Regions from separate parts of the Rhizobium sp. WCS2018Hpa-16 genome, predicted to be linked through region 1. Evidence: predicted binding sites of a transcription regulator. Region 1 holds the regulator's gene; each other region holds the start of a gene.
The links. Region 1 encodes PhoB, which activates phosphate uptake and scavenging genes when phosphate is short. Its sites were predicted from a motif close to TGTCATNNANCTGTCAT; they were not measured.

Region 1 (2,199 bases):
GGCTTCAAGCTGTCTTCCAGTTCTTTCGCAAGACGCGCTTCCCGCAGCCTGAGGGTCTTTTCATCACGGGCGCTCGCAATCGAGTTCAACTCATCGACCGCTTTGCCGCGGGCAAAGAACTGCGATTGCGTCGCTCCGAAAGCAATTTCGGCCTGCTTGCGGGATTTGCTGTGAGCGTCTGACATGGAATTTTCTCCTATCGCATCGCACTGAAAACCGGAATCGATTTATGGATAGAGCGATACGCATTCACGGCTTGAAGCGTATTCTTGCATCTAAGAATGCAATACGTCCAAGCATGTGGCCGACTTGCGGCATAAAAAAAGGCCAGGCAACATGCCTGACCTCGGTGGTCTCAAACTTTCGACAATGCCAGTACATCCGTGGTCAAAGGAAAGTCGATACCCGTATTAAGCAGCCTGGAGATTGCAGGCAGACATCTTGCCGGACTTGTTGTCCCGCTCGAGATCGTAGGAAAGCTTCTGGCCTTCTACGATTTCGCGCATGCCTGCACGCTCAACAGCGGAAATGTGCACGAATGCATCGGCGCCGCCGTTGTCTGGCTGAATGAAGCCGAAGCCCTTGGTGGAGTTAAACCATTTTACTGTGCCTGTGGTCATAATGAACCCTTTCAAAGCATAAGTTATAAGTCACAGAACGTGAGTCCTGTATGCGGTGTAGCGATTTTTTTGAAAGGAAGGGTTAGTTCAAAGCGCGGTGCTAATCGCGCGGTAACCAAAGCTCAGCAAGCAAAAGATCGATGACCAATACATAGAGCCTTCTGGCCACTGAGTCAAACTTTAAATTACAGAAACATAAAATCAACACTCAGAAGCTGTGCAGGTCACTCCGGTTACTGGCGGCATCTAGCGGCGCTAACGCATTGATATCCATTATGCCAAATGCAAAACACCGCCCCTTGTGGGAGCGGTGCATGAGATTTTGAGACCATACGGGAGACGTTTCAGCCCCGGTGCGTTGGTCAGGCTTCCATGGAGTATCCGGCGCCGCGCACGGTACGGATCACATCCTGCATGCTGGAGAAGTTGAGTGCCTTGCGCAGGCGCCCGACATGGACGTCCACCGTTCGCTCATCCACATAGATATCGTGACCCCAGACACCATCGAGAAGCTGGGAGCGCGAAAAGACGCGACCGGGAGACACCATCAGGAATTCGAGAAGGCGAAACTCGGTTGGTCCGAGCCGCACTTCGCGGGCCTTGCGGTGAACGCGATGCGTTTCGCGATCCAGCTCGATATCACCGCATTTCAGCACGGAGGACAGAACCTCCGGCCGGGCGCGGCGCAACATGGCCTTGACCCGCGCCATCAGCTCAGGCGTTGAAAACGGCTTGACGACGTAGTCATCCGCACCTGTGGCCAGACCACGCACGCGCTCGCTTTCTTCGCCGCGTGCCGTCAACATGATGATCGGCAGCCGCTCGGTTTCCGGGCGCATTCTCAGACGACGGCAAAGCTCGATGCCGGAGACGCCAGGAAGCATCCAGTCGAGGATCAACAGATCCGGCGTGCGTTCCTGCAAGCGGATTTCCGCTTCGTCACCACGCGGAATGGTATCCACGTCGTAACCTTCGGATTCCAGATTGTAGCGAAGCAGAACGCTCAAGGCTTCTTCATCTTCGACAACTGCGATTTTGGGCACCATGGCTAGAGACTCCGCCAGTCGTTTAGAGAATTCACTCGGTTACGGCACCGAGCGTGTTGGAACTATCGTCCTTCGGGCGTTCGCCTTCAGGCTGGCTGCCAGTGGCCATGTAGTAGATGGTTTCCGCGATGTTGGTCGCGTGGTCGCCAATGCGCTCGATGTTCTTGGCGCAGAACAGAAGATGCGTGCAGGTGGTGATGTTGCGCGGATCTTCCATCATGTAGGTCAGCAATTCGCGGAACAGCGATGTGTACATCGCGTCGATTTCCTCGTCGCGTTCGCGGATGGCCTGCGCCTTTTCAACCGAACGGGTCGAATAGACATCCAGAACTTCCTTGAGCTGCACCAGAGCAAGCTCGGAGAGATGCTCGATGCCGCGGGCCAGCTTGCGCGGAACGCCTGTGCCGGCAACAGCGAGAACGCGCTTGGCTGTGTTCTTGCCAAGGTCGCCAACGCGCTCCAGATCAGCGGCGATGCGCAGCGTGCCGATAACTTCTCGAAGGTCGGCAGCCATGGGCTGGCGCTTGGCAATG
Region 2 (2,199 bases), on a different contig from region 1:
GGGAATGATGACGGACGCGACATCGCCGCCACGCAGCGCATCTTGCAGCGTCTTTGCCTGATGGTCGGCATCATCATGCGCAGGCACGATCAGAACGAGGCGGCAACGGTTTTTGGGTGCAGACATCGGTTTTTCCATTTTCCGCAGACAGAACGCTTCCCGCGCAATCTGCACTCGTTTTCATATAGCAATTCCGATAGACCGGACAGGCGAAAGGATCAACCTTCATCCATGCTGCATGATTTTCATTTTTTTCTCGTCGCCATCCCCGCTGTTATCCTTGTTGGCCTTTCCAAAGGCGGGCTGGGCGGCGCGCTGGCATTGATGGGCGTGCCTTTGATGGCGCTGGCCGTGCCACCGGTGCAGGCAGCGGCGATCTTTTTGCCGATCCTCGTGGTCATGGATCTGGTCGCGCTGATGGCCTGGCGCAAATATAATCACCGCCAGACGCTGCTGCTCATGCTGCCGGGGGCGATTGCAGGGATTACGCTCGGCTGGGCGATGTCCAGCATGATTTCAGCCGATGCCATGCGCCTTGTCGTGGCAAGCGTCACCATCATCTTTGTCATCCGCTATTTCTTTGAGGCCTATCGCACGGCGCGCGGCGGGCAGGAAGCACCAGCCAAAGCCCAGAGCCCGGTGAAGGCGACCATCTGGTCCAGCCTTTCGGGCTATGCCAGCTTCGTGGCGCATGCAGGCGGCCCGCCCTTCCAGATTTACGTGCTGCCGCTGAAACTGGACCCGAAGGTCTATACCGGCATGAGCGTTCGCTTCTTCGCCATCATGAATGCGATCAAGCTCATTCCCTATTTTGCGCTGGGCGCGCTTGATTCCGCAAACCTCACGACATCGGCCATGCTGCTGCCGGTTGCCATGGTGGCAACCTTTGCCGGGGCAAAAGTGGTGAAATACATGAAGCCGGCGATCTTTTATCCGCTGATGTATGCCATGGCCTTTCTCGCGGCGCTGAAGCTTCTATGGGATGGGCTACCGATCTAGCCACCGTAAGCCAAACAAAAGGCCCTGATCGCGGTAGCAATCAGAGCCGGGCTTTCAGGCTGCGACGTAAACAATACTGACGTCAGGCAACAAAGATTTTAGGCGATTAATGCTTGGTGGAGGCTTGCAGCCTCTGCATTTCGTCCTTCAGGCGCAGTTTTTTGCGTTTAAGATCCACAATCTGCCGATCATCTGAGGAGGGAGAAGCCAATACGGTTTCTAGCTCCTCCTCAAGAGCACCGTGTTTCTTTTCCAGCGATGCAATATGAGCCTGAATGGTCATGCGGCACGTCCTTCCTTGTTGAACCTACCTCCCGCGCTCCATCGCAGGAGTTTCAGGTTTACGACAGCAATGTGACATGGAACGCCGCGCTTGTCGAAGGCGAAATGAAGGCCATAATGGGGCAATTTGGTTGTAAGGGAAACTTCCCGTTACCGTGATTTGATGGTACAGGCACCAAGAGCGACAACAAAATAGCCGGATGGCGGTCCGGTTGTCTTAAAATGGGGAAGACAGAGATGCCCGATCAGGATCAGGCCGACGTTCGGCTGGTGCTTGCGCGACTTCGCCAGGAACACGAAGATTACGATGCGGCAATCAACGCCATGATGCAGACCAACTGCGAAGCGTTGCGCATTCAGCGCATGAAGAAGAAGAAGCTGGTTATCAAAGACAAGATGACTCAGATCGAAGACCAGATTATTCCCGATATTATTGCCTGATACGGAGATCACCGTTGAGCACAGAAACACCGCCCGTCGCCATCATCATGGGTAGCCAGTCTGACTGGGAAACCATGAAAAACGCCGCCGATACGCTGGACGCGCTGGATGTGGAATATGAAGCGCGCATCATTTCCGCCCATCGCACGCCAGAGCGCATGTTCAGCTTTGCCAGCGGCGCGCGCGACGAAGGTTTCAAGGTCATCATCGCAGGTGCCGGTGGCGCAGCCCACCTGCCCGGCATGACAGCCGCCTTGACGCCGCTGCCGGTCTTCGGTGTTCCCGTACAGTCAAAAACCATGTCGGGTCAGGACAGTCTCTATTCCATCGTCCAGATGCCCGCCGGTATTCCCGTCGGCACGCTGGCCATCGGTCGCGCCGGCGCCATCAATGCAGCCCTGCTGGCCGCAGCCGTGCTGGCACTGTCTGACGAAGATCTGGCAGACCGGCTGGACGAATACCGCGCCCGCCAGACAG
Region 3 (2,199 bases), 200 kb from region 1:
ATGAGGCGACCTCGCAGCGAAGGTGCAGAAGATGGTCGGCGCGCAGGCGGTTCTCGCTCTGCGCCTTTTCGATGGCATCGGCCATCTCGCGCATCTCGCCGCGTGCAAAGCCGCCATCCTCGTCGGAACCCAGGCGAAGGCAATCGAATACGGTGGTGATGCCGGATGATGCGACCTGCGCGTCATGGGCCTGAATAGCCGCCGTCTTGTTCCACGTCACACCCGGACGCGGCGAATAGTGCTGCTCCAGATGGTCGGTGTGTAGTTCCACAAGCCCGGCAATGAGGTAATCACCTTCGAAATTCTCACCAAGATGGGATGACCCAGCGCTGATATCGGAAATCAGCCCGTCTTTGACCAGCACGGAGCCTTCAATAATCTCGTTATCGAGCACGATGCGTGCATTGCTGAAAACCTGCTCGGTCATGGGAATACTTCTTTCTGGACGGAATTCTGGTGTTCATTAGCGTTCAAAAGCGGCAACCATGTGTGAACGCGGAACGGTTGGCCGCGTGCCGGTTCAACAAACAGGCCAAGGCCCGATATAGGCAGCAAACGATTGGTGAAATCGGAAAATTCGGCGTTGAGAACCTCAGACATATGCGCACGGTTCGATACGTCCACGGGTCCTGTCAGTGTCATGTGGAAGCGGAAATCGTCCATGACATGCGGATAGCCCCAATCCACCAGATTGCGCCTCTGGCTCTCGCTCAGATCCTGCGGCCTGCGCCTTGCGATATCAGCGTCGGAGAGGGGGGCGCGGAAGGACTCGAAATGCGTTACCACGTCAGCCGCAAAATTCTGGAGCGGCTGGTGCGTTTCGTCTGGCACGATTGCGAAGAATGGCCCGAGATTGCCGATGATGACCCTTGGGATATCGAAGGCATGACGGCTGCGGACAAAACTCTCCAGAGCTGCGAGAAGCTCATCCTCGTTGCGATCATCAGCAAGGGTAAACGGCGCTTTCAGCGTCGCGTGAAATCCATAGCGTCGCGGCTCTGCGGTTATTTCGGCATAGTCGCTGTGGTCGTTATGGATGGTGTCGGTAAAGGCATCACGCCCGAGCCAGCGGGAGGCTTTGCGGCTTAGCGCATCGTTTTCGGCGGGGGTAAAATAGATCGCGTAGCGCACTCAATCGCACTTTCAGCTATCCGCAGTGACGGAACTGTTGAGGTCATACGCCCTTGCCATGCAAGGCCGCAAGGGCCAACTAACCCTTTCGCGTGACGGAATGATGATGGGCTACCGGAATTTTCCACCTGCCAAGACGTTTGCTGGGGTCGAAATAGCGAGGAAACGCAACCGTTACCAGCATACATGCAACAGCGATGAAACTTCTTCAAGCTTTGCACGTTATATCTGCACAGTCATCACCAACCGAGGGAGTAAAGGCTAATGGAAATCGAAGTTATTATTGCGCTTTTCTTCGCTGTATTTGCCACGTCAAGCGTCGCGTGTGCTTATTGGTTTGGTGAACGTCGCGGTCTCTAAGCTCATGGATCGCAAAAATTATTTGGATCGTTAAAAGCGCTGGAACCTTGAAGGTCCAGCGCTTTTTTATTGGAATGGCTAGTGCGCTGCCGACATGTCGCCGAGAACTTCTTTCGAAGCAACTGTTGAATCTGCATTCAACTTGTAAACCATCGGCACGCCTGTCGCGAGATTGAGCTTCAGGATCTCTTCCTTGCTCAACTTGTCCAGCACCATCACCAACGAACGCAGAGAGTTTCCGTGAGCTGCTACCAGAACGGTTTCACCTCTCAAAACGCGGGGCAAAATCTCGGTCAGGTAATAAGGCCAAACGCGAGCGCCCGTGTCGCGCAGGCTTTCGCCGCCTGGAGGTGGAATGTCGTAGGACCGGCGCCAGATGTGAACCTGATCTTCGCCCCATTTTTCGCGGGCATCATCCTTGTTCAAACCGGAAAGATCGCCGTAATCACGCTCGTTCAGCGCTTCATCGCGAATGGTTTCGAGGCCGGACTGACCGACATTGTCGAGCACCATCTGGCAGGTTCTCTGGGCGCGGATCAGCGACGATGTATAGGCAACGTCGAATTTGATGCCGTAATCTGCAAGCGCCTTGCCGCCGGCATTGGCTTCCTGAACGCCGAGCTCCGTCAGGTCCGGGTCGCGCCAGCCGGTAAACAGGTTTTTCAGGTTCCAGTCACTTTGGCCGTGACGAACGAGGACGAGTGTTCC
Region 4 (2,199 bases), on a different contig from region 1:
AGCCGGAGAAGATCGTATCAGCCATGTGTTCAGCCTCGTTTAAACTCAGGCGCGCGCGCCCTATCCATCATGGACAGATGAGATATCACAGGACATCATCTCTGTCGACAAATAAAATACAAATGGCGTGAGCACGAGTATGGTGCTTCGTCATGACCAGAGAACGCTCGATTTAAAGCGGCATGTTGGTGGTCTGGCGCGTATCGGCAGCGATATAGGAGCGGATCTGCTGGACGATCTGGTCTGCGTGAGCAACGGCGATGCGGTCTGCTTTCTCGATATCACGCTCGATAATGGCGGCGATCATATCCTCATGCTCCGTCACATAGTGGCGCGGCAGGACATCATTGAACGATGAATAATAGAGCCGCAGAATGCGTCTGCCCTCATCCAGCAGACGGGTAAACAGCTCTGCATAATGGCGGTTTCGTCCGGCAATGGCGATGGCAACGTGGAAGTCTCGGTTGGTGGAAATCATGCCAAGTACATCGCGCTCGTTGACGGCGCTTTCGAAAGCCGCCTGAGACGACAGGATGAGCGGAATATCCGCCTCTTCGTGCCGGGCCGCCGCAAGCCGCGTGGTGACCCGGTACATCAGCGTCAAGGCATCGAAGAATTCCGGCAGGCCAAGAAAGTCGATCTGGGACACGATCGTGGCGCGGTTGGTGAGCGTCGTGATCAGGCCCTCGGAAGACAGCTTGACCAGAGCCTCACGGATGGGCGTTCTGGAAAGCTCGAAGCGTTCGGAAAGCTGCACCTCGTCAATGGGGCTGCCGGGGGCGAGCTTCAGTTCGATGATCTCGTTGCGGAGCGTTTCATAGACGGTGGAAACACCAAAGCCCCGGCGATGGGTCTGCTTTTCCCTGTCATCAAGTTTTTCTTTCGCAGCCATCAGCCCTTCACCCCGCAACCCTGTCGATGCTGTTCACTTACGATATTAGCCGGGATAACAAAACGCCTAAAAAAGAGGGGCTGCCTGTGCATTTCCACCAGTTTCCACTGCCGCGCCAGCTATTGTGACAGTTTTATGACAGAAATCAGTTGCGACTAATGTTTGAAAGTGATCATGAAGAACGTGGCGATTCATGATCGCCCAAAATCAGTTCATGGTAGGGAGGAAATTCCATGAAAGCCGTCTTCACTTCGGTCACCGTTGCCACATCTGCACTGCTGATGGCGTCCAGCGCCATGGCCGCCACGGAAATTCAATGGTGGCATGCCATGACTGGCGCCAACAATGAGGTTGTCGAGCAGCTTTCAAAGGAATTCAACGAAAGCCAGAAGGATTACAAGGTCCTGCCGGTCTTCAAGGGAACCTACCCGGAAACGCTGAATGCGGGCATTGCCGCCTTCCGCGCCAAGCAGCCTCCAGCCATCATTCAGGTGTTTGATGCAGGCAGCGGCGTGATGATGGGCGCGCAGGGTGCCATTGTTCCCGTGGCGGAGGTTTTGGAAAAAGCCGGTCTGACCTTCAACAAGGCGGACTATCTGCCAGGCATCGTCTCCTATTATTCCAAGCCTGACGGCACCATGCTGTCCTTCCCCTACAACTCCTCTTCGCCGATCATGTACTACAACAAGGACATTTTCAAAAAGGCCGGGCTGGATGCAGAAAACCCGCCAAAGACATGGCCTGCCGTGTTTGAAGCCGCAAAGAAGATCAAGTCCAGCGGTGCAGCGCCCTGCGGCTTTACCTCGACATGGCTGACCTGGATCCAGACCGAAAACTTTGCCGCCTGGAACAACCTGTCCTATGGCAGCAATGAAAATGGTCTTGCCGGAACAGACGTCAAGCTGGCCTTCAATTCCGAGCCATTCGTCAAGCATTTCCAGGCCATTGCCGATCTGGCCAAGGATGGCACATTCCGTTACGGCGGCAGAACATCCGAAGCAAAGCAGCTGTTCACATCAAGCGAATGCGGCATTCTGACGGAATCCTCCGGCGGCCTCGGCGATATCGTCAAGAGCGGCATGAATTACGGGATCGGCCAGCTGCCTTATTACGAAGGCGAAGGACGCCCGCAGAACACTATACCGGGCGGCGCGAGCCTCTGGGTCTTCGGCGGCAAGTCCGACGATGAGTACAAGGGCACGGCGGCGTTCTTCCAGTTCCTGTCGCAGACCAAGATCCAGTCTCGCCTGCACCAGGTTTCAGGCTACATGCCTGTGACGCTGGCCGCCTATGAAGACACCAAGGCA

Region 2: the regulator PhoB is predicted to act here: its motif matches at 1,343-1,359, upstream of RQI55_RS18410 (YdcH family protein).
Region 3: the regulator PhoB is predicted to act here: its motif matches at 1,224-1,240, upstream of RQI55_RS06920 (DUF1045 domain-containing protein).
Region 4: the regulator PhoB is predicted to act here: its motif matches at 1,017-1,033, upstream of ugpB (sn-glycerol-3-phosphate ABC transporter substrate-binding protein UgpB).

The regions. Positions count from the first base shown of each region.
Region 1 is NZ_JAVTIX010000002.1:364,000-366,198, reverse strand. It holds gene RQI55_RS07920 (hypothetical protein) at 1-185, opposite strand, end outside; gene RQI55_RS07915 (cold-shock protein) at 411-620, opposite strand; gene phoB (phosphate regulon transcriptional regulator PhoB) at 983-1,666, opposite strand; gene phoU (phosphate signaling complex protein PhoU) at 1,698-2,199, opposite strand, start outside.
Region 2 is NZ_JAVTIX010000007.1:34,041-36,239, forward strand. It holds gene RQI55_RS18400 (thiamine phosphate synthase) at 1-126, opposite strand, end outside; gene RQI55_RS18405 (sulfite exporter TauE/SafE family protein) at 232-999, shown strand; gene RQI55_RS18410 (YdcH family protein) at 1,106-1,282, opposite strand; gene RQI55_RS18415 (YdcH family protein) at 1,519-1,722, shown strand; gene purE (5-(carboxyamino)imidazole ribonucleotide mutase) at 1,770-2,199, shown strand, end outside.
Region 3 is NZ_JAVTIX010000002.1:161,567-163,765, forward strand. It holds gene RQI55_RS06915 (alpha-D-ribose 1-methylphosphonate 5-triphosphate diphosphatase) at 1-427, opposite strand, end outside; gene RQI55_RS06920 (DUF1045 domain-containing protein) at 424-1,131, opposite strand; gene RQI55_RS06925 (2,3-bisphosphoglycerate-dependent phosphoglycerate mutase) at 1,570-2,199, opposite strand, start outside.
Region 4 is NZ_JAVTIX010000006.1:110,914-113,112, forward strand. It holds gene RQI55_RS17445 (dihydrodipicolinate synthase family protein) at 1-25, opposite strand, end outside; gene RQI55_RS17450 (GntR family transcriptional regulator) at 173-892, opposite strand; gene ugpB (sn-glycerol-3-phosphate ABC transporter substrate-binding protein UgpB) at 1,126-2,199, shown strand, end outside.